One region of the Desulfonatronospira sp. MSAO_Bac3 genome, then DNA from elsewhere that is predicted to be linked to it. Evidence: predicted binding sites of a transcription regulator. Region 1 holds the regulator's gene; each other region holds the start of a gene.
What was found. The regulator sigma-54, encoded in region 1, starts transcription at its own class of promoters, with help from an activator protein. The targets are predictions, from matches to a motif close to CTGGCACGGNNNNTGCTT.
Positions count from the first base shown of each region.

Region 2: the regulator sigma-54 is predicted to act here: its motif matches at 2,592-2,609, upstream of D5S03_RS09220 (DUF4168 domain-containing protein).
Region 3: the regulator sigma-54 is predicted to act here: its motif matches at 2,362-2,379, upstream of D5S03_RS00900 (DUF4168 domain-containing protein).

Region 1 is NZ_QYZY01000337.1:1,529-9,267, forward strand. Features, by position in the region: gene pyrG (CTP synthase) at 1-1,327, shown strand, start outside; gene kdsA (3-deoxy-8-phosphooctulonate synthase) at 1,328-2,149, shown strand; gene D5S03_RS11850 (KdsC family phosphatase) at 2,142-2,678, shown strand; gene lptC (LPS export ABC transporter periplasmic protein LptC) at 2,671-3,213, shown strand; gene D5S03_RS11860 (LptA/OstA family protein) at 3,250-3,780, shown strand; gene lptB (LPS export ABC transporter ATP-binding protein) at 3,777-4,499, shown strand; gene rpoN (RNA polymerase factor sigma-54) at 4,515-5,957, shown strand; gene hpf (ribosome hibernation-promoting factor, HPF/YfiA family) at 5,992-6,543, shown strand; gene D5S03_RS11880 (PTS sugar transporter subunit IIA) at 6,578-7,027, shown strand; gene rapZ (RNase adapter RapZ) at 7,003-7,739, shown strand, end outside.
Region 2 is NZ_QYZY01000272.1:6,174-13,912, forward strand. Features, by position in the region: gene D5S03_RS09210 (PAS domain-containing hybrid sensor histidine kinase/response regulator) at 1-1,007, shown strand, start outside; gene D5S03_RS09215 (diguanylate cyclase) at 1,004-1,936, shown strand; gene D5S03_RS09220 (DUF4168 domain-containing protein) at 2,123-2,503, opposite strand; gene D5S03_RS09225 (TetR/AcrR family transcriptional regulator) at 2,985-3,566, opposite strand; gene D5S03_RS09230 (Ros/MucR family transcriptional regulator) at 3,623-4,030, opposite strand; gene D5S03_RS09235 (ferrous iron transporter B) at 4,267-6,063, opposite strand; gene D5S03_RS09240 (FeoA family protein) at 6,056-6,367, opposite strand; gene D5S03_RS09245 (class I SAM-dependent methyltransferase) at 6,775-7,437, opposite strand; gene D5S03_RS09250 (Fur family transcriptional regulator) at 7,700-7,739, opposite strand, start outside.
Region 3 is NZ_QYZY01000026.1:28,897-36,635, reverse strand. Features, by position in the region: gene D5S03_RS00920 (TRAP transporter substrate-binding protein) at 1-497, opposite strand, end outside; gene D5S03_RS00915 (HPP family protein) at 755-1,258, shown strand; gene D5S03_RS00910 (hypothetical protein) at 1,368-1,565, opposite strand; gene D5S03_RS00905 (hypothetical protein) at 1,601-1,822, opposite strand; gene D5S03_RS00900 (DUF4168 domain-containing protein) at 1,836-2,294, opposite strand; gene D5S03_RS00895 (hypothetical protein) at 2,987-3,439, opposite strand; gene D5S03_RS00890 (hypothetical protein) at 3,658-3,873, shown strand; gene D5S03_RS00885 (S9 family peptidase) at 3,894-5,966, shown strand; gene D5S03_RS00880 (cytochrome c3 family protein) at 6,084-6,566, opposite strand; gene D5S03_RS00875 (hypothetical protein) at 7,444-7,739, shown strand, end outside.

The sequences.
Region 1 (7,739 bases):
AATAAAAAACGCCATTTTGAGTGTAGCCACCGATGACGAAGACGTGGCCATCATCGAAATCGGTGGAACTGTGGGAGACATTGAAAGCCTTCCCTTCCTGGAGGCCATCCGGCAGCTGAGAGGAGACCTGGGCAAGGAAAACGTCCTGTACATACACCTGACTCTTGTACCCTACATCAAGGCCGCAGGGGAAATCAAAACCAAGCCCACCCAGCACAGCGTCAAGGAGCTTCGAAGCATCGGCATCCAGGCGGATATCATCCTGTGCCGCTGTGAAGTTGACCTGGAACAGGATATAAAATCCAAGATCGCCCTTTTCTGCAATGTGGATCCGGATGCGGTTTTCACTGCCCGGGACGTTCAGAGCATATACGAAGTTCCGCTCATGCTCTACGATGAAGGACTGGACCAGAAAGTGGCCATCCTGCTCAAGCTTCCGGCCAAAAACCCCGGCCTGCAGGCCTGGGAAAACCTGGTATATCGCCTGAACCACTACAAAAGCGAACTGCATATAGCCATAGTAGGCAAGTACGTAGACCTCAGGGAATCCTATAAAAGCCTGCATGAGGCATTGATTCACGCCGGCCTGGAAAATGAAACCAGGGTCATACCCAGGTACATAAATTCAGATGACCTGTCTCAAGAAAGCCTTGCCCGGCAGATGCAGGGGGTTCACGGGGTTCTGGTCCCCGGAGGCTTCGGGACCCGGGGCATAGAGGGCAAAATTTTGGCCATCAGGTATGCCCGGGAAAACAACATCCCCTTTTTCGGGATCTGCCTGGGCATGCAGTGCGCGGTCATTGAATACGCCAGAAACGTACTCCAGCTGGAAGGGGCCGACTCCCAGGAATTCAACCCGGATACACCTTACCCGGTAATCTATCTAATGACCGAGTGGTTTGACTTTAGAAACCGTACCACCCAGAAACGCGATACCGGCAGTCACAAAGGGGGCACCATGCGCCTGGGCGCATACCCCTGCGTTCTCAAGACTGGCACTAAGGCCATGCAGGCCTACAACACCTCCGAGGTATCGGAAAGACACAGGCACAGATACGAATTCAACATGAAATTCGCCCCGGATTTCAAGTCCCATGGCCTCATCCTCAGTGGTCTTTCACCTGATGAAAAACTGGTGGAGATCGTTGAGCTCAAGGACCATCCATGGTTCCTTGGCTGTCAGTTTCACCCGGAATTCAAATCAAACCCCATGCGGGCCCATCCCCTGTTCAGGGAATTTATCCGCGCCGCCGGGCAGTATGCACTCCCTGAAGAAAAAAATCCGGATAAGGCTTCCGGGGAAAAATCACTTGATAAAGAACCTTGAATGACCAACACTCCTGATGCTATGAAAGATCTCTTTGAATCAAGCAGAAAAGACCTGTTTTTCATCCTGGGCCCGTGCGTGCTGGAAAGCAGGGACATGGCCCTGCAGACGGCAGAGAGCCTGGCCGGTATGGCCGCCAGCCTGGATGTGAACATCGTCTTTAAAAGCTCCTTTGACAAGGCCAACCGCAGCTCCCTTGACGGGTTCCGGGGTCCGGGCATGGAGAAAGGCCTTGAGTGGCTGCAGGAGATAAAAAAACGCACAGGCCTGCCCGTTATTACGGATATACACGCCCCGCAGCAGGCGGATGAAGCGGCCGGGGTCGCCGACGTGATCCAGATCCCCGCCCTTCTTTGCCGGCAGACCGATCTCATCCTGGCCGCTGCTGCCACGGGAAAAATCGTAAACATCAAGAAAGGCCAGTTCATGGCCCCCTGGGACATGGCCGGGGTGGTGGACAAAGCCGCCTCCAGGAACCCCGGCATATGGCTCACTGAGAGGGGCACAACTTTCGGCTACAACAACCTGGTAGTGGACTTCAAGTCCATTGCCATCATGTCCGGGCTTGGATTTCCGGTCATCCTGGACGCAACGCACTCGGTGCAGCTTCCCGGAGGCCTCAAGACCGCCTCCGGAGGTCAGCGCGAGTTTGTCCCGGTCCTGGCCCGGGCCGGAGTGGCTGCAGGGGCTCACGGCATATTCATGGAGGTTCACCCCCGTCCGGAAATGGCCCTTTGCGACGGGCCCAACTCCTGGCCTATAGATGAAACCTTTTCTCTGCTGCAAAACCTTTTGAAGATAAGAGACGCCCTGCATGCATAACCATCCGGCTCAAGCCGCGCAAAAAGTAAAACTTCTTGTCCTGGACGCCGACGGGGTGCTTACCGACGGTGGTCTTTACTACGACCCCGATGGACGGATAATAAAAAGGTTCAATGTCCAGGACGGGCTGGGGCTTAAGCTGGCCATGGCCGCCGGACTGGAGGTGGCTGTGATAACCGGGCTCAATTCCGGCGCGGTGGAAACAAGAGTCAAAGAACTTGGAATAAATGATTATTTTTCAGGATCAACCCATAAAATGCCCTTCATCAGGCAGCTTTCCCGGGAAAAAAACCTGTTGTTTTCGCAAATGGCCTACCTCGGTGATGACTGGGTGGACGCAGGTCCTATGCAGTGCGTAGGACTTCCCATGGCTGTGGCCAATGCCCAGCCGGAAATCAGGAAGCTGGCCGCCTGGACCAGTACACAAAGAGGCGGCCACGGAGCAGTGCGTCAGGCCGTGCGTTTTATCCTGCAGGCCCAGGGAAGGCTGGAACAGGAGTGGCGCAAATGGGTCCAGAAACATGCTTAAGAAAGCCTTTCCCATAATCCTTACGGTTATGCTCATGTTTTTCCTGCTGAGCATTTTCTGGCGCGAAACCCCGGGGCCGAGACAAGTTGACTTTGACCAGGACCTGGAAGTTGATTTAAACATCAGGGATCTGACCCTGGTTCAAAGCGGCCGGGACAAAAAAATCTGGGAGCTTGACGCAAAACAGGCAGGCTTCATGCGCAAGGAGAACATCTACCTTCTGCAGGAACCTGTCATGACCTATTTCGGAGAGAAAAACGGCGAACCTGTTGAAATCAGGGCTGCCCGGGGCAGAATAGACCAGGACAGCGGAACCCTTTATATGTGGCCCGACGTAAAGGCCCGTTCAGGGGGCCTTTACACCACTTCAGAAAAGGCTACATACAAGGAAGGCGAGGGACATGTCCTGCTGGAAGACAATGTTTCCTTTACGGGCCGGGGCATGAGGGTAGACACCCCCAGGGCCCTTATAATGCTTGAAGAGGACAAAATCGTGGCCACCCAGGGTGTCAGGACCAGCATCCGGGGAAACTGAACAAAACACATCATGAACAGAATACAGGCAATCACAATGCACTGCAGATTTTTTCCCTATATCCTGGTCTGTGTCCTGGCGGCCTTATTTCTTTACCCTGCCGGGATCCAGGCTGAAAACGACAAGGGTACGGAGATTACCTCACGGGACATGACCTTTAAAGGCGCGGAAAATCTAATTGTGTTTTCCGGTGACGTTTATGTCCGCCGCCCTGATTTCGAGCTCTGGTCAGACAAGCTTTACGTATATCTCAGGTCGGATGCGGACATGGATGAGACCGCACCTGAAGCCGGAGAAGATGATGACATAGAGAAAATCGTCGCCCGGGGACAGGTGCGGATCCAGGGAGAAGGCAGGGAGGGCCGCAGCGGACTTCTGACATATTATCCCGACACAGAGATTGTAGAACTGGAGCAGGACCCCAGGCTTATTGAAGGCAAAAACAGTGTTGAAGGGGAAAAAATCGTTCTCAACCTCAAAGACAATACATCCCGGGTATACGGCAGCGAGGAAAGAAGGGTCCGGGTAATCTTTCATTCAGACGATTCAGACGGGGACGGACAGTGAGCACCCTGCAGGCCCTTGACGTTTACAAGCAGTATGGCAAAAAACCCGTGGTCAAAGGAATATCCCTGGACATAAACCGGGGAGAAATAGTGGGGCTTCTTGGTCCCAACGGCGCCGGCAAGACCACGACCTTCTATATGCTGGTGGGCATCATCCCCCCCACCAAAGGCCGGGTGGCACTGGCCGGTCAAGATATAACTGGACTTTCGCTGCCCAAAAGGGCAGAGTTGGGGATGAGTTATCTGCCGCAGGAAAGCTCCATTTTTAAAAAACTGAGCGTCTATGACAACTTGATGCTTATCCTGGAGTACACCTGCAGGGACAGAAAGCTCCGCCGGGAAAAGGCCGAGTCTTTGATGCACGAACTGGGAATATCTAAGCTTGCTCATCAGAAGGCCTCCTTTCTTTCCGGAGGGGAAAGGCGGCGTCTGGAAATAGCCAGGTCCCTGATAAAGGACCCTGAATTCATTCTTCTGGACGAACCCTTTGCAGGCATTGATCCCATTGCAGTGGATGATATCCAGAAAATTGTGCTTAAGCTAAAGGAAAAAAACATAGGTGTGCTCATTTCAGATCACAACGTGCGCGAAACCCTGAAAATCTGCGACAGGGCATCCCTCGTATTTGAAGGCCAGGTTATACTGAACGGCACACCAGGGGAAATAGCCCAGGACGCCCGGGCCAGACAGGTATACCTGGGCGAATCTTTTCAATTGTAGGCAGGATAGCAAGACATGTCCCTGGAACTAAGACAACAGCTGAAACTTTCACAGCAACTGGTGATGACCCCGCAGCTGCAGCAGGCCATCAAGCTGTTGCAGCTGTCCAGAGTGGAGCTGCTGGAAGTGGTGCAGCAGGAACTTATGGAAAACCCCATCCTGGAGGAGGCCCAGTACCAGGAGGATGAGCAGGCGGCCCGGGATATTCACCAGACAGACAACCGCAAAAACAGCCTCAACAGCGAAGAACAGTCCATGATTAAGAATGCGGACTGGGAAAACTACCTGGGCGAATTTTCCAGCAGTTCCAAACAGTCCGCACACCAGGAGCGTGAAACCACTGAAGAGATGCAAAGCTTTGAGACCAGGTACTCTTCCAAGCCTTCCCTGGAGGGACATCTCTTCTGGCAGCTTCAGCTGCAGGATTTTTCAGCGGACGACATGGTTATCGGAGAAGAAATTATCGGCAATCTTGATTCCCGCGGTTACCTCCAGGCCACCTCCCGGGAAATAGCCGAAGCCGCCGGTACAGAACCGGACCAGGTGGAAAGGGTACTAAAACGCATACAGCATTTTGACCCCATAGGTGTCGGCTCCCGGGACATACAGGAATGCCTGCAGGTACAGCTTGAAGCCCTCAACGAGGACGATCCGGTGCTCACTTCCCTGGTAGAAGAGCACCTGGAAGATATTGAGAAAAACCGCATTGCTCCCCTTCTCAAGAAATTCAAGGTCAGCCGGGAGTACATGCAGGAATATATCGAGGTCATAAGAAGCCTGGATCCCTTCCCCGGCTCCAGCTACGGCAGCGAGGACGTTGTCTACATCAGTCCGGATATTTATGTTTACAAGTATGAGGACGACTTTGTCATCCTTTTGAACGAAGAAGGACTGCCCAACCTGCAGCTCAGCTCCTTTTATACCGGTGAAAACCAGCTGGTCAAAGACAAGAAAAACAAGCAGGAAAACGAATACATCCAGGAGAAAACCCGTTCAGCTGTATGGCTCATGAAGAGCCTGCACCAGAGGCAACGCACCCTTTACAAGGTGATGCAGAGCATACTCAAATTTCAAAGGGAGTTCTTCGAGCACGGAGTAAGCCGGTTAAAGCCGCTTATACTCAAGGAAGTGGCCGAGGACATAGAAATGCACGAGTCCACGGTGAGCAGGATCACCACCAGCAAATACGTTTCCACTCCCTACGGCATTTTTGAGCTCAAATTTTTCTTCAACAGTGCCCTGAGCATGGATGGAGGGGGCCATGTGGGCTCTGAAAGCGTAAAGGCCGCCATCAAGAAGATGGTCCGCGAGGAAGACCCCAAAAAACCACTGAGCGATGAAGCCATAGCCGCCATTTTAAAAGAAAACCTGGATGTCAACATTGCCAGGCGTACTGTGGCCAAGTACCGCATGGCCTTAGACATCCCTTCTTCCTCAAAGAGGAAAAAGTTTTTCTGATCCCAAAGCTATATATTAATCGAAGGAGGCAAGCATGCACATCAAATTCAATTTCAAAAATTTCGAACCCTCTGATCACCTGAAAAACTATGCCCGGGACCGTTTTGAAAAACTGTCCAAATATATAACCGACAATGACGACGTTTCTTTGCAGGTAAACATGGAAGTGGAGAAATTCAGGCACATCGCCGAATGCATACTCACGGGAAAAGATCTGCATATCTCGGCCAACGAGGAAACAGAAGACATGTACTCCACCGTGGACCTGAGCCTGGACAAGCTTGAAGCCCAGCTCAAGAAACAAAGGGACAAAATCAAGGACAAAAAGAAAAAAACACGGGAAAAGCAGCAGGTGCGCATGGACGTGGTCAGTTTTTCCCCTGCAGAGGAGGGGCAGAGCCGGGAACCGCGGATAGTGGCCACGGACCACTACGAACCCAAGCCCATGCCCTTAGACGAGGCCGCCATGCAGCTGGAAACCATGGGCTACGAATTTCTGGTCTTTTTAAACGCTGAAACTGAAAGGGTAAACGTGGTTTACCGCCGCAAGGACGGCGACTTCGGCTTTATTGATCCAGGCGTATAAGCTGGTCTGGAATAATCAATAATAGAGAGATACAATGCATCTTGCGGATTTTTTGAGCCCGGACCAGATCGTTGCAGGCCTGGCCTCCAGAACCAAGGCGGAAGTTCTGGATGAACTTGCTGCACCCCTGGTGGAAAAACATGACTTCCTGGAGCGCAGTGAGGTCAACAGCGTGCTCGTAAGCCGGGAGAACCTGGGCACCACGGGCATAGGCGACGGCGTGGCCATACCCCACGGCAAGATAGCCGGCCTGGACAACATCCTCATCAGTGCCGGTCTCAGCCGCGAAGGAGTGGACTTTGCAGCCCTGGATCACAAGCCGGTACACATTTTTTTCCTGGTCCTGGCTCCGGAAAAAAGCGCCGGCAAGCATCTCAAAATCCTGGCTTTTATATCCAGGCTGCTGCAGGACCCTGACTTCAAGGATTCCTTCATCAACGCCCAGACCAGGGAAGAACTATGGAATCTAATAAACAGAGTTTAATCACGGAGTTACCAGACAGGGAAAAAGACCATACAGGCTGCTACCCGGTGGTTATAGTCACCGGCCTTTCCGGGGCGGGGAAAAGCACAGCCCTCAACGTCTTTGAGGACCTGGGCTTTTTCTGCGTGGACGGACTTCCTGTGACCCTGGCCCCCACTATAATGGAGCTTTTTTCCAGGGAAAACCCCAAAAACTTCCGGGGGCTGGCCCTGGGTATGGACCTGCGTCAGAGCGACTTCGCCAGTGAATGGTCCCGTGTGCGGGACCAAATGTCCCAGAGCAGGATTTGTCTGCAGATAATCTACCTTGAAGCAGGCTCGCCGGTACTGGTAAGACGGTACGCTGAAACTAGGCGTCCGCACCCCATGGAAGGAGAAGGCATCGGCCTGGAACAGGCCCTGGAAAAGGAAAAACAGATCCTGGAACCACTGCGCAGCGATGCTCACCTGGTGGTGGACACATCGGATTTCAGCATCCACGACCTGCGCCGGGCACTCAAGGAAAAATGGGAATGCCTGGACCAGGTTCTTGCCGGTATACGGGTGCATATAATTTCCTTTGGATTCAAATACGGCATGCCTTCCGAGGCCGACATGGTCCAGGACCTGCGTTTTCTGCCCAACCCTTTTTTTGAACCAGAACTCAAAAGCCTGTCAGGCAGAGATACGGCTATTGCGGATTATGTGCTGGGCAAGCCTCCGGGGTCTTCCTA
Region 2 (7,739 bases), on a different contig from region 1:
CTTTTCAGGGATATTCCATCCTGCTGGCTGAAGACAATGCCTTGAACCAGGAGGTGGCCTGGCAGATGCTGGAAAAGACCGGGGCCGCACTGAGCCTGGCCGCAAACGGTGCCGAGGCGGTGGAAATGGTTGAGGCCGGCAGCTTTGACCTGGTGCTCATGGATCTGCAGATGCCGGTCATGGACGGTTTTGAGGCTACCAGGAAAATACTGGAGCGTTTCCCGGATCTGCCGGTTATAGCCCTGTCCGCCGCTGTAATGGAGGAGGACAGAAATAAATCCAGGCAGGCCGGAATGCGGGACCACCTGTCCAAGCCCATAGAGAGCACCAGTCTTTACCGGACCCTGGCCAGATGGCTGCAAGCCGGAGATTCAGTCAAAGTCCAGAAAATGGAGCCTGAGCAGGACTCATCCCTTCTGCCCCGGTCTCTGGAAGGTTTCGACCTGGCCCAGGGGCTCAGATCTGCCGACAGGGACTCCGGTTTTTACCACAGGATGCTGCTGCGTTTCCGGGAACAGTTGAGCGGTGAGTTTGCCCGCATTGATGAAGAGCTGGACAAGGGAAAAAGCGGAGACGGCCCAAGGCTTGTGCATACCCTCAAGGGCCTGGCCGGAACAGTCGGGGCCGTGCGCCTGGCTGAAGCTGCCAGCTTCATAGATCTGGCCTTTAAGGAGAACAGGGAAATAACTCTGGAACTGCGCCGGGAACTGGACCATGCTATGCAGCAGGCCCGGACAGAGCTGGACGGCCTGGAAAAAGCTCCAGGTCAGACCCGGGAAGTCGACCAGGAAGAGGGTGTGGCTGCCATGTCCAGCATGCTGCAGCTGCTTAAAAACAGCGAGATGGTCCAGGACGAGCTTATCGAGGCCGTTACAGGTTTTTTGCGCAGCCGGGCAGGGGTAGAAGAGGTTGACGAGCTGGCCGGGCTGGTGGAAAACTTTGAACACGATGCTGCCGTCGTAAAACTGCTGGAACTGGCTTCAAGATCAGGAGTAAGTATAGAATGAGTTCCGACGAAAAAAAGGAAAAAAGATCAGTACTTATAGTGGATGACCAGCCGGACAATATCCATGCCCTGGGAAAGCTCATCAAAGATGAATACAGGATAATGGCGGCCACCAGCGGAGCCAGGGCCCTGGAAATAGCAGAAAGCGACAACCCCCCGGATCTGATCCTGCTGGACGTAATGATGCCGGAAATGGACGGGTACGAAGTATGCCGCAGGCTGAAACGAAACGAGAAGACCAACTCCATTCCGGTAATTTTTGTGACCGCCATGGATTCTGCCGAAGACGAAGAGACGGGCTTCAACCTGGGTGCGGTGGACTACATCTCCAAGCCTTTCAAGCCTACCATAGTCCGGGCCAGGGTCAAAAACCAGATGAACCTCAAGATCAAGACGGACATGCTGGAAAAGCTGTCCATGCAGGATGGCCTGACAGAAATCCCCAACCGGCGTTTCTTCGAGGAAAACCTGGCCAGGGAGTGGTCGCGATGCATGCGCAACGGCCTGCCTCTATCCCTGCTCATCATGGATATTGATAATTTCAAACCCTACAACGACAACTATGGCCATGGAGCAGGAGATGACTGCCTGAAAAAAGTAGCAAACGTGATCAAAAATACTCTGTCCCGCCCCACGGACCTGGCCGCCCGCTACGGGGGCGAAGAATTCGTGGTTCTTCTGCCCGAAACCCATGCTGCAGGAGCCCTTCACGTGGCTGAAGAGCTGCGGGCAGCAGTGCAGGGCCTGGGCATCACCCACGAGCACTCTCCCACAGCATCAGTAGTCACCATAAGTGTGGGAACGTCCACCCACAGTGCAGAAAGCCCCATGAAAAACAAAGAACAGTTGCTGCAGCTGGCGGACGAGGCCCTGTACCAGGCCAAAGAATCCGGCAGAAACCGGGTTCAGTCTTCGTATCTCGATTGGTGAGGAGGGCAGGGGACAGACAGGCACCCCGGCACTTATTTTATGGATGCTTAGCTTCGTGCTGCGCGCTTCGCGTTGTTCGTGTGACAAAAATGGACTTTTGCAGGCTTATCCTGCTATGCCCTGAGTGCGGCACAAAATTATCAGCGTCCGCGGGTGATAAGAAGTCACCCGGGACGCTGTCGGGGATCAGTAAAAATCGGCAAGAAGTTCATCGTCTTCCTGGACGTGGTAGCCAATGCCTCTGTAGGTTTCTTCATCAAGTCCGGCATCATCAATGGCTTCCTGCATTTCTTCCACTGCCTCACTTCTAAGGTCTTCGTAAAGAACGCCCTCGGCGTCATGCAACAAGCTGGTATACTCAGCCCTGATTTCCTTGAGTTCCTTGGAAGCCTGCACAAACGCCTGCAGGTCTTCATGCTCTATATCATCGGCTGAGAGTTCGGTTTCTTTGTCGATCTCGCTTTCAAAAACATCATCGTAGTTTGATGCATGTACAGCCCCAAGACTGAAGACAAAAAGTACAACGCTGAAAAGAGCGGTTGTAATAAATAATTGATTTTTTTTCATGATGCGACCTCCTTTAGTTTGAAACTCAGTGCCGGTTCACAGCTTTGCAGGTACAGAAACATTGTGATTGTATGCGGCTTCAAACATAAAGCATGTAGTGTGCCAAAAAGAAAAAACTTTCTGCCTGCATTTAAAAGTCCTGCTGGTGGCGAATTTCTCCGGCGTACAGATTTTCCGGTTAAGCCTCCTCCGGGCTTGCAATAAAGTCTCATGTGTCAAAATAAAACAGGGTCGGAAGGCAGCTTGAAGCAGCATGCCGGGGAGGATGGATGTATCTGCAAAAAGTTTTTTGAGCGGGTTTTACAGGCGGCAATTATCTGATTCTGCTGACCCCTTAAACATCATTTCTGGCTGCATTTACGCCGGGAAGCGTGACAGAAGGATTTCCAGCAGGCGCATCTTCCAGGGGGAACTGCTGTTCATCCAGTGTACAAGAATAGTGCAGAATGCCGGCCGGTATGCAGGGGTGCGGCTATAGTGATCAAGATTTCACCAGAGATTTTCGGCAGAATTCTATAGTGCCCTGCGTGTCGGGCTGAGAGTCTTTCTTTCTCATAATTTTCATGCGCATGAACTCGTTGGCCAGACATAAAAGAATAAGGGCCGTTTGCTCCACAGGGTGCGCGTCAAACTCTTTTTTTGCATTGCCGGATTCCAGACAGTCCTGGATATAGGATGACACCATCTGCTGCTGTTTTTCCAGGATATCCCGGCAGGCATGTTGTTTCTGCATAAGCTTGCCTGGGCAGTTGGAAAGGATCAGCCTGGCATTCTGGGGATGCTCTTCAGCAATGTGAGAGTGCAGCCTGATGAGGTTGGCTATCTTGTCAAACTCTGTCTGGGTGTTTTTGGGCAGTTCGTCAATATGTTCGGCGTATTTTTGAAACACCTCTGCCAGGATGTATGTAAAAATTTCTTCTTTGCCCTTGAAATGGTAGTAAAGAAGGGGTTCAGTGACTCTGGTTTCCCTGGCGATCTGCAAGGTGGTGGTGTTGTCGAATCCCTGGGAGGCAAACAGTTGGGCGGCAACCTCCAGAATCTTTTTCTTCTTGTTTTTGGCCATTTTCTTTTCCTTTGAAAAATCAAAGCCCTCACACAAGGGTGAGGGCGTGGTTTGGTTTATCTGCCGGGCATCTTGATTTCACGTTTTTTCCACAGTTCCATGTCCTGCATTTTTTTGCGCCGCTCACGGGCCAGTGATTTGGCCACAAGGGACTGATTCTTCTTGTAGCCCCATTTGGCTTTGTATTCTTCAGGAGTCATGTCATGCTTGGCAAAATGCTTTTTTGTCAGCACCTTAAAAGACTTGCCGCACTCAAGACAGGTTATGCTTTTTTCTTTAATTGCCTTTTTGGGGTCCACAGAAGGTTCCTGGGAATCTTTTTCCTGTAATTCATCTGTTTTGGAAGCTTCCTGTATCCCAGCAGACAGGGATTTGATCATGGAATTTATCTCTTCTTCTGTCATGTTCCGCACTGCGGCCTGGGCTTTGACGATCTCCAGAGCCTGTTTGACGTGGTCTTCCATTTCTTCTCCTTGGTTGTTTTTTAAAGGATTTAAAGGTTGTTACCCGATGCATTATACTTGTAAGATGCATGTACGTGGTATTTTTCCGGGACAGATATAGAGACGTTTGCCTTACTTCAGAATTAAAGTCAATAAGTCTATTCACAGCATCAGCTCAAATCAAAGCACTGCCTGAATCCGACATTGCCTGCAGGCATGGCATTATACTGGTAAGGAATGATATCAGGTAGAAAAGATCATCCGAATATCCAGGCCAGAAATTCCATGCGGGCGAATATGCCGCCTACGATGAAGGCTGTGGCACTGGTGGCGATGAGCATGAAAAAAGCGGTTTTTATGCTGAACTCCCTGGCCAGGATAGCCACGATGGCTATGCATGGCACGTAGAAAAGCCCAACAGTAGCGCCCACGAAGAGCTGCAGTGTGGTCAGGTCCATCTCGATGAGAGGGAGGACGGCCAGTTCCCGGCGCATGATGCCCAGGATAAGAGGTACAGATGCCTCCTGGGGCAGCAGAAGCCAGTGTTCCACCAGGGGGCTCATGAAACGCCCTGCGGCAGCCATGATACCCGTTTCGTAGAGTACGGAGGCAATGCCTACGGCCACGACCATGGGCAGGGCCCCGTCTGTAACGTAGCGCTTGAACCTGATCCAGATCTTTTTGGCCAGTACGTCCCGGCGCGGGGGCAGAAGTTCGGGGATTTCCATGATGGTCAAAGGCCTTGGTCCCTTGAGGGCCTTGTCCATGATGAGCCCGGCCAGAATCAGGGCCAGAAAGGACAGGCCGAACACAGCCACCACCACGCTTACGGATCTCTCGGCCAGCATGGCGATGAAGGCCCCGGTCTGGGAGATGCAGGGAACAGCCATACAGATCATGGTGGCGATGATAAGTCGTTCTTTGCCTGTGGCCAGGGCCCGGGTGGCCAGGATGCCGGGAATGCCGCAGCCGTATCCCAGCAGCAGGGGAATTATGCTTGAGCCCTGCAGGCCGATCCTGTTGAGCAGTCCATCCAGGAGTACTCCCAGGCGGGGCAGGTAACCGCTGTCCTCCAGGGCGGCCATGACCCCGTAAAAGGACAGAACATAAGGCATGACCAGGGCGAAGGGCCATTCGATACCCTTGACCAGGAAGCCGTATTCGCCGACCATGATGTTTTGAATGGTGCCGGGAGGGACAAAGGCCTGGACCACGGCAACTATTTGCGGAATAACCAGGTCCCGGAAAAAAGGCAGCAGTATCAACTGGCGCAGCTGCATCCCGATGCCGATGATCAGGGCAAAGGCGATTGCCAGGATGATTATGGCCAGGGGCAGGCCCGGCCAGGGCTGCACCAGCTTTTCCCCCCAGCGACGCCTCCTGGAACTGTTCTGGGAGGGCCGGCCGGTGGTGACTTCCCTGGAGAGCTTCTCGGCCATGCTCCAGTGTCTGTCCTGGCTCCAGTCCAGCCTGGGCTCAAAGGGACGGTCCAGGGAATTGCGGATTTCATTTTTTAATTCCTGAAAGCCTTGTTTCTCCACAGCCACCATGGGTACTATGGGTACACCCAGGCGGCGGGAAAGCCCTTCCCAGTCGATGTGTATATTTTTGTCCCGGGCCAGATCCACCCGGTTGAGGGCTACCACAGTGGGCAGGCCGAAGCTTAAAACCTGGAAAAGAAGGTAGAGGCTGCTTTCGAGGTTGTTGGCGTCCACCACGCAAATGACCGCGGAGGGGGCGGAGCCCAGATCTTCGGCGCACACGTCGCTTTCTTCGCGGCAGTGGGAGCAGGTGCTCTGGGTGCCGGGTTTGTGCTGTCCGCGGAGCATATCCACAGCCACCTGCTCGGCCTGGTTGGTGGCATTGAGGGTGTATGTGCCGGGTACATCCACCAGGACCACGTCCCGGTCGTTTATCCCGGCTTTGCCGGCGACAAACTCTACAGTGGTCCCGGCGTAATTGGCGCAGCTTACACTTAACCCGGTGAGATGGTTGAATATTACGCTCTTGCCCACATTGGGCGGGCCCATGAGCAGTACATGGGCCTTACTCATTCTCTGGGCAGAGGTCGAGCTGTTTGCGCAGCTTTATCTGCCTGGCAACGGAGCGTCCCAGGGCGGTATGCCTGCCTTCTATTTCAGCAACCAGAGGGCCTCCGAACCTGGCCCTGCAGCGCAGACAGACTTTTTTTCCGGGTCTGAATCCCAGAGGTTCCAGAAGGGCCTGATCAGGTATGGAATCGATTTCGCCTTCTTCATCCAGCTGCAGGCAATCCAGGGTTCTCAGGTTTTGGCATTCGGGGGGTCGGTGCGGGCATTCCTGTGTGTCTTGTTTGCGGCCAAACCACATCTTAAACATTTCAGGCTCCTTTATTTTATTGGGAAATATTATTTTACTGTAAGTGTTCACCTTAATGATATGACCTCCAGTGGTCCGGAAATTCGGCAAACAGGACGTAAAAACTCGCTCCAAGGAAGCGTAAATCAAAACCTCTTCAAGTTTTTTAATCAGCAAAGCTTCAATTATATTATGCTTTGAATTAAGTTGGGGTGTTTAACGGTTTTGATTAACGCTTCCTACGTCGCTCAGACAGTTTACGCCCAGTTTGCCGAACCCCCGGCCCCTGGCTTTTCGTCCGCAGGTGCTGAATAGCTACATTTTACTCAGACTTTCATGCTGATTTTCAATATCATTAACAGGTAAATATAAAAAGTCAAGGGGTTTGACTTTGAATGTAGTTATCAAAGGATATTTTTTAAAAAAAGTCAAGTCCTTTTTTCGAGCTCTTGAGTGTTTTTTTCCGCCGGCATTTCCTTGATGAGGACCACGCTTTTCTTGCCGAGCATCTGCTTGACCCGGAGGCTTTTGCAGCCGCATTTATCTGAAAAGTTGTCCGCGCCGGGGTAATAGCTGCAGAGATAATCCCTGGGATCCCTGAAGACTATCCTGGACCCGGGGCTGACATGCTCCATTACTCTATTGAGTACAGGGCCCATGGGCCGTACATGCAGGGAGAGCCAGACAGCATCAAACCCGGTAAAATCAAGGGTAGTACCGCAGCCGGAAGCAAGACTGACCTTATTTTTGGTGCCGGACTTTTCCAGGGCTCTTTCAGCCCAACCAAGGGTGCCGGCGTCCTGGTCAACGGCGGTAACCCTTGCGCCGAAGCCGGCAAGCCCCATTGCTGTCATGGGCAGGGGGCCGCATCCTACGTGCATGACCTTCATGCCGGGTTTTATTCCCGAGGCCTTGATTTCGCTTTGCAGCATCTTTTTATAGAAAAGCCTGTAATATGCCCGGGCAAAAAAAGGCCAGGCGCTTCCAATGGTCTCCAGGCGTTTGATGAAGTTCAAAAAAATCTTGTCAAAACTTAGTTTTGCCGTGCCGAAGGCGTAGGCGGCTTCTGTGGACATGGGTTGGTTGTTCATTTGAGCCTCTTGTCAAAATAAGGTTTTAAGTTGGGCTGCAGCTGGAATCTGCCTGCAGGGTTATAAATACACATACAGGGCGAAAAAGTTTTGCCATATCCCCCATGCAGGGTTTATTGCAGTTATTTTTGATAGTTAAGCCTCTTTGCCTTTGTTTGATTTTTGAGCTGATTATCAATATCAATGATAGCCTGAAGATAATTTTTATCCATTGGCTTCTCCTGATTGTTTCCGGAATAGACTTTTTTAAGAGTTCTGAAATCTACTTGCCGCTGCACTCGGCGCAGTAGCCGTAAAGATAC
Region 3 (7,739 bases), on a different contig from region 1:
TCCATGACCCGGATCTTCAGGCCCGAAACGTCCTCAGGAGTGTGCACCGGACGTTTGGAGTTGGTCAGGTTTCTAAAGCCCCGCTCGGCATAGGCCAGGCCTTTGAGGTTGACCCTTTTCAGATTATCCAGCAATTCGCTGCCAATGGGGCCGTCCAGTATGTCATAGGCATCCTCCCGGCTGGGAAAAAGGAAGGGCAGTTCAAGGACTGCGATTTCCTCCACAAAGTTGGCCACTGGACCGTTGGTGATGACCCCCATGTCCACAGTGCCCATGCGCATGCCTTCCAGGAGGTTTCTTTCGTCGCCAAGCTGGGCATTGGGATAAATGGAGATGGAAATCTCCCCGTCGGTGCGCTCCTCTACGATTTCTTTGAATTTCATGGCCGCAATGTGAAAACTGTCTTCTTCATTGACCACATGGGCCAGCCGGATCTCTGTGCTTGCCTGGGCCAGGTCTGGTTCCTTCAGCGTGAAACAAGCTGTTGCAACTACCATAAGCACTGCCGAAAACAAACACGCTAATACTTTTTTCATTTTACCCCTCCGTTTGAATGTTGTGCAAAAGACGGCTATCATAAATATTCAGGCCGCTTTCGAAAGTTTTTTTAACGGAACTGCCCCGGTTGTCAAGTCAGCTCAACTGGTCTAAGCATCCACTCACCAGGCTGCTTTCTAAAGGCTCAAAGCATTTCTGCTCTTTGTTTTTGTGCTGTCCGGGAAAGCAGGGTGCCCTGCAAAGTATGGGGGGATGGATGATAATTAAAAAACTGAGATTAAGGCTGACCAAATTCAGAAGGTACTGGCAGCATTACGTATTTCAGAGTCTGGCAGCTACAGTGGCCCTGTTTGCTCTCATGATGATCATCAACATACAGGAAAAGCCGGTGATTATTGCCTCCATCGGGGCAACAACCTTTATCGTGTTTACCATGCCCGGCTACCTGACGGCCAAGCCCAGAAACGTTATAGGCGGGCATATTATCGGCATGCTGTGCGGTTTTCTTGCTTCTGCAGCCATTATGATCCTGGAAAATCCGCCCACAATCCCCATGGCCATGATTCTTTCCCTGGCTGTAGGTCTGTCCATCTTTGCCATGGTGGTCCTGGATATGGAGCATCCACCCGCTTCGGGAACCGCCCTGGGAGTTGCTCTGCACGGAATTTCGGTCACAGTCACCCTGACCATTCTCGTCAGCATTCTTTTTCTGTCTCTGGTGCACAAGCTGTTCAGGCACCGCCTGAGGGATCTGACCTGATAAACTTACGAAAGCAAAAAGGCAGTAGAGAGGAGGCAAGAGTTGAGGCCCCCCGTATGGAGGGCCTCGCTGTCAGGAGGGGTTTAGCATGAGGAGAAGTGGACCTGGTTTAGAAGCCAGGTTCTTCCTCTCCGGGTTCACCATATTCATCATTTTCGGGTGGCTCATACTCTTCAGGTGCGGGTTCTTCGTACCCTTCAGGTGCACCGGGGTCCTCCATGGGATCTTCATGATCGGGTTCACACCCCATGGAAAAGCCCAGCATAAGTATTGCAGCCAGGGTCAGCAAAAAACCTTTATACCACATTATACGTTACCTCCAAAGTTTATTGAATTCTTAAGTTAGAATGCCGGTTCCTGGCCGGGTTCAGCACCCGGTTCAGCCCCGGGTTCCTGTCCAGGTTCCTGTCCTGGTTCACCGCGCTCGGGTGCTTCATAACCTTCAGGGTCAGGCTGTTCGTATCCGCCGGGGGCACCGGCAGGTTCATGCTGCGGCCCGCAGCCCATGGAAAAAGCGAGCATAAGAACCGCGGCCAGTGTCAGAAGTATTTTCATGAGCCTCATGTCCATGCTCCTGTTAGTAGGCCTGTTCCATGTCCAGTCTGTCCAGCAGGTCGTTTCTCAGTTCTTCGTCAACCTGGGCAGCTTCCATGGCCTGGTTATAAGTTTCCACCTCAAGGCCCTGGTCCTCTACGGCCTCGACCATTTTTTCACCGGCTTCTTCCTGCATCTGCTGAGCTTGTTCAGGGTCCTCAATTCCTTCCAGGTCGGCCTGGAATTCTTCCCTTACTTCGGTAACAGCCTCATAGGCTTCGGCCACCTTGTCCAGTTCAGCATCGCTCAGGTCCACTTCAGGAGCCTCCTGCTGCATCATTTCCTGCTGCTGTTGCTGATCAGGCTGATACTCCTGCTGTTGCTGCTGCTGTTGCTGATCAGGCTGGTATTCCTGCTGGGCTCCGACCTTGAAAGCCATTCCCAGTACAAACATGATTACTACAGCCAGACCAAATACCTTAAGTCCTGTTTTCTGATACATATTTACCTCCATAGTTTAATTTAGTTGAATGCTGATCAGAAATAAGCATTAGCTTGAATCTCTCTTCCAGCAACTGCTGTGCCACTGATTTATTTTTTGGTCTTTTTGGATGCCTGGGGCGGGCTTATTGCTTTTTTATTGCAGTTCAGCATAAAATTATCTTCCAAGTGATATATGCACATATGACAAAAATGACACACTTTAAAAGTGTGCACTTGCGCAGTATGGCTGAAGCTGGTGCACCACCCATATTTGCAGCTTTACAAAATCTGCCTGTTCAGCCGGTCTTTTTAAGATAACGAGGCTGATGCACAGGTGACTGATTTTCCGTAACCATTCAGGAGGGTACCGAAATCACGCCTCTGGCGTGCCTGGGGACAGTTCCCAGGCCTGTGCCAGTAATCAACACCGAGGGGTCCTGAATGGTTACGATTTTCCAGTATTTTCAATGGACTTGGCGAGAGCACTTCCGGGGCGGAAGGGGGTTTAAGACATGCAGGGCTTTATGCAGGGAAATCGAGTATTTTTGGGCGGCTGCAGCTGTTCATGGACGCTGCAGCCGCCAGGTTGTGCTGTTTACCGGTGTTTCCGGTAATAAGGAGGAAGGAGCTGTATGAGAGCGCTCAACCTCTTTTGCCTGCTTTGCACCTGCTTGTCAGGCTGCAAACTTTTGAGGCAAAATTTGAAAGTTATCAGAATGCCGGTTCATCACCAGGTTCCTGCTCTTCCGGGGGTTCGTATCCTTCAGGAGGTTCATACCCTTCGGGAGGGTCGTAGGCGTCAGGAGCCTGGTAGCCTTCAGGAGCTTCCGGTGCGCCCGGCTGTTCTCCAGGAGTCCCAGGTTGCTCACCCGGTGCTCCGGGTTGTTCTCCAGGAGCACCAGGCTGCTCTCCAGGTGCTCCGGGTTGTTCTCCAGGAGCACCAGGCTGCTCTCCAGGTGCTCCAGGCTGTTCACCGGGAGCCCCGGGTTCCTGGGTTCCAGCGGGTGGTTCAGGTGCATCAGGAGCTCCTGGATCTTCAGCTCCTGGGTCGCCAGGGGAATCAGGCTGGTAGCCTTCCTGGGCCTGGGCTTTGAGCCCCAGGCCGAGAACCAGCATCAATACAAAAGTGATGCTTAGAATTTTGTTTGTAAACTGTGAAAACATGAGTACCTCCGGTTTTTATTTGAAAATTCGGCTCAATCTGCAGAGCAGAATGAGGGCGGCTTTGCAGCCGGCTCACAAAAATAAGATATAACAGGCTTTTGCAATAGTTAAAGCCTGTTATATATTAAGCCTTGAAGCTTCTTTAATATTTTATTAGCAACGTTCATGCCAAGAGAATTACAGCTGTTTTTATTCTTGTGTTCCAGGGGGTTGGCGGTTTGAATTCTGCAGGAGGTAAAGCTTTTATTGTCCGGCCAGGAACCTTTGTGTGCAATTCTGGCATAGCAATGGGCCATGGGGTTGCAGCAGGCATAAGGCCTGAAATAAAATCCAGGCTGCCCATGGAGGTTTTGACCTCGAAAGTAAAAAATGGGATTATGATCCTCACTATTAAAGAAAACAGGGGAAACGCCTTGCTGTCTTTTATAAAATAAGTTGCAACGGAGGAAGCTTAATGAAAAGTCTTACGGTCTTGTTATGGTTTGCAGTGTTTGCATGTCTGACGATTGCATTTCCTGTTAATGCCCTTGGAGAGTCCGGTAACAAGCTGGATTATCTTGAGGATCTGCCGCCTCTTCTGGACAGGGAGCTTTTTTTCGATGACCCGGAAATGGACAGCGCAACAATATCTCCTGATGGAGAAAAAATAGCCTTCAGGCAAAAGTTCCAGGGGGTGATGAATATCTGGGTCAAGGACCGGGAAGATTCTTTTGAAGAAGCCAGGCCCCTGACCGACGACGAGCATCCCATAAGGATGTTTTTCTGGAGCAGGGACAGTGAAAATATTCTTTATGCCCAGGATAAACAGGGGGATGAAAATTTCAACCTGTATGCCGTGGATCCTGCGGGGGAAACAGCTGAGGATGCTGATGTGCCTGAATCAAGAGCCCTGACAGACTACGAAGGGGTCCAGACCAGGGTGATAGCCAGGCCAGAGGAAAAACCGGAGTATGTCGTGGTTGCGGTGAACAACCGCGATCCTGCTTTGCACGATGTTTACAAGATTCATGTTCAAAGCGGCGAGCGCGAGCTGATATTTAAAAACGAGCACAATATTACCAGCTGGAAGGTGGATGAATACGGTCGCATCAGGTTTGCATCCAGAGAGACTCCTGATGGGGGCACAGAAATCCTGAAGCTGGAAGAAGGTGAACTGGAGCAGGTCTACCGGGTGGATTTCGGGGAAAGCGCCAGAATAGCACATCTGCCGCGGGGTTATGACAACGACCGGGTTTATCTGGTAACCAACAGGGGCGATGCAGATTTGACCAGGCTGGTTCTTTTTGATCCCCAAAGCGGTGATAAAGAACTTGTGGAAAAAGACCCCGAAGGAGAGGTTGACTTTGGAGGGGCCATATTTTCCCGGGTTACTGACGAGCTCCTGGCCACCTACTACGACGGTGATAAAGAGCGGGTTTACTTTCACGAAGATGAATTCAAGGAGGATTACGAAAGGATAAGGGCCATGCTCCCTGAAGGCGATATAACTTTTCGTTCCAGGACCCAGGATGAAGACATGTGGATCATCAGCGTCAGCCGCGACGTTGATCCCGGCTCGGTATATCTGTATGACCGGGACTCCGGAGAGGTCGATCTGCTCTATCGTTCCCGGCCGGACCTGCCTACTCAGTACCTGGCCAGCATGGAGCCTATAAGGTACGAGGCCCGGGACGGGCTGGAGATTCCGGCCTACCTTACCCTGCCCAGGGGTGTGGAGCCGGAGGACCTGGCCCTGGTGGTCATGCCCCATGGAGGTCCCTGGGTCAGGGACTACTGGGGTTATGATCCCCAGGCACAGTTTCTGGCCAACCGGGGATATGCAGTGCTGCAGCCAAATTACAGGGGCTCTTCCGGATTTGGAAAAGAGTTTTTGAATGCCGGCAACAAAGAGTGGGGCACGGGCTACATGCAGCACGACATCACCGATGGAGTGAAGCATCTCATTGAAGAGGGTGTTGTAGACTCGGATCATGTAGGTATTTACGGGGCCTCCTACGGTGGTTTTGCTACCCTGGCCGGCCTGGCCTTCACCCCGGATCTTTACGCCGCAGGGGCTTCCATGGTCGGGCCGTCGAATATCATTACCCTGATAGAATCTGTGCCGGAGTACTGGAAGCCCATACTCAAGTCCTTCAAGCTAAGGGTTGGTGATCCTGAAGATCCGGAGGACAGGCAACGCCTGAAGGAGCAGTCCCCGCTTTTTTCGGCTGAGAATATCCAGGCCCCGCTGCTGGTGGCTCAGGGGGCCAATGACCCCAGGGTGCCCAAGCGGGAGTCAGACCAGATAGTAGCCGCCCTCAGGGACCAGGGTCAGGTGGTGCAGTACCTGGTGGCCCCGGATGAAGGGCACGGTTTTGCCAGACCGCAGAACAGGCTGGCCTTTTTTGTGGAACTGGAAAGGTTTCTGGCCAGCTTTCTGGGCGGACGCGGTCAGACCGATGTGCCCACCGAGGTGGCCCAGAGGCTGGCGGAGATAATTTATGATCTTGAGGAGGTAGAGGTGGAAGCACCTGAATCGCTGGACTGATACTATCGTGCAGGGGGTCAGGGTTTAAACGATACGCCTGCAGAACTTACTTTTTGCAGGCGTATCAGCTAAGCTGGTAAAAAGGGGAGCAAGCACTCCCCTTTTTTGTTCCAGGACTTATTCGCCGCCTGTATGGCAATCATTGCATGCTACTGGACCGGTTTCTTCACCTTCCCTGGTCATGTCGCGGTGGCAGTCCATGCACTGGTCGTGATAGGCCTTTTCGAAGTACCTGATGTCTCTTTCGTCATCAGCATCTTCAGCCACTGCCATGTCGTGACAGCCCTCGCTCATGCAGCCTGTAATCTCGTTGGTTTCATCCAAGGGTTCACCCTGCTCGTCGTGATGGCATTCGCCACAGTCATAATCCCCGTGCACTGTGTGCGAGAAAGGAACAGGGTCATATTCCATCTCCCCCTCTTCTTCCACGTACTCTTCAGGGGCATAGAGCATCCATTCGTCCGCATATGAGCCGAATTCGTACTCCATGTCCTGATCCTTTTCCTCGTGCTGAGTGGTGAGCCCTGCATAAATGCTCGGAAGCACCAGGAAGCCGAAAAAAAAGGCGACCACCGTACCGATGACAACAGATTTTCTCATAACTACACCTCCTTATGTGTTTATGGCATTGTGAATTGAGGCACATGCCGGTTGAATGATAAAATATAAGTAAAAAAAATGTCAAATACGAGTTTTCGTTATAAACCTGTACTGATCACTCCTTTCGTAAAGCAATGGTTGTGCCAGATTTGACAATCATCGATAAATTTCATTTATCCTTTAGAAATTATTGTCTTATTTCCTGTGATTTAAAATAGTCAATACATGTCTGTATAACCGCTTGTGTGTCATAAAGGCACTTAATAGTCCTGTAAAAGATTAAGATTGTGTATGCAGTACAAACTGACATTGTTTTTTCATTCCACACAAAATTATAATTGTTCGTATTAAACAGATAAAAAGTAGAAATTCAAGTATTCACGATCTTATTGCTTTGAAGGGCATGGCTGTTGCTTTGATATTCATATAGAAGGCCCTGTTGGGAAAAAAATACCGGGGGGCAGGCTGGGTGAGCCCGATTGGGGTGGGCCTGGGCAGGGATTTTTTCGAGGTTTATGTAGTCATAAAAAGTGTGAGACGTTGGTTATCGTTTGCGGAATTTTTTTCTGACCCTGGACTTAGCCTCTGGGCCTTTTGTTTTTTTACGCAGAGAGCGTGACCAAGGGCAAGCCGGCAGTGCCGGGTGTACCAGTTACGCTGACCATGCAATGAGAAAGCGTTACAGCTTTTGTAACAGTTCAGCCTTTTTTAAGGAAAACTGGGGGCAGGCAGCCCAGTACTTATTTTTCTGAAGGATGGCTGAGTTTTTAAAAAATCAGTGCGGGAAGACCCGGTCCCCATGCCATATGTAGACGGCTGAGCTGTTACCAGCTTTTTAAATTTTCGGTCCCTCATCAACAAACAATGGAGGTGCTTTATGGCGGAAATCGAAGGGGGAGTAAGCCTGGGATCAATGGGGCATGACGTCCAGAAAAAAGACCAGGTCAAAAAGCCCCAAGGACCAGAAACAACAGACAAAAACAATGAATTGAACGCCCCGAAAACAGGCAGACCTGAAAAGCCTGCTCCGGAAAAGTCTCAGAATCCCATGGAGATGAAAAATAAGGAGCCGGCTAAAATGTCCCTGGAAGAAGAGGCTCAAAAAACAGTAAACAATATGCCGCTGGCAGACGGGGCGCAGCAGTCCCCTGGTATCGGCATGCCGGGTGCCAC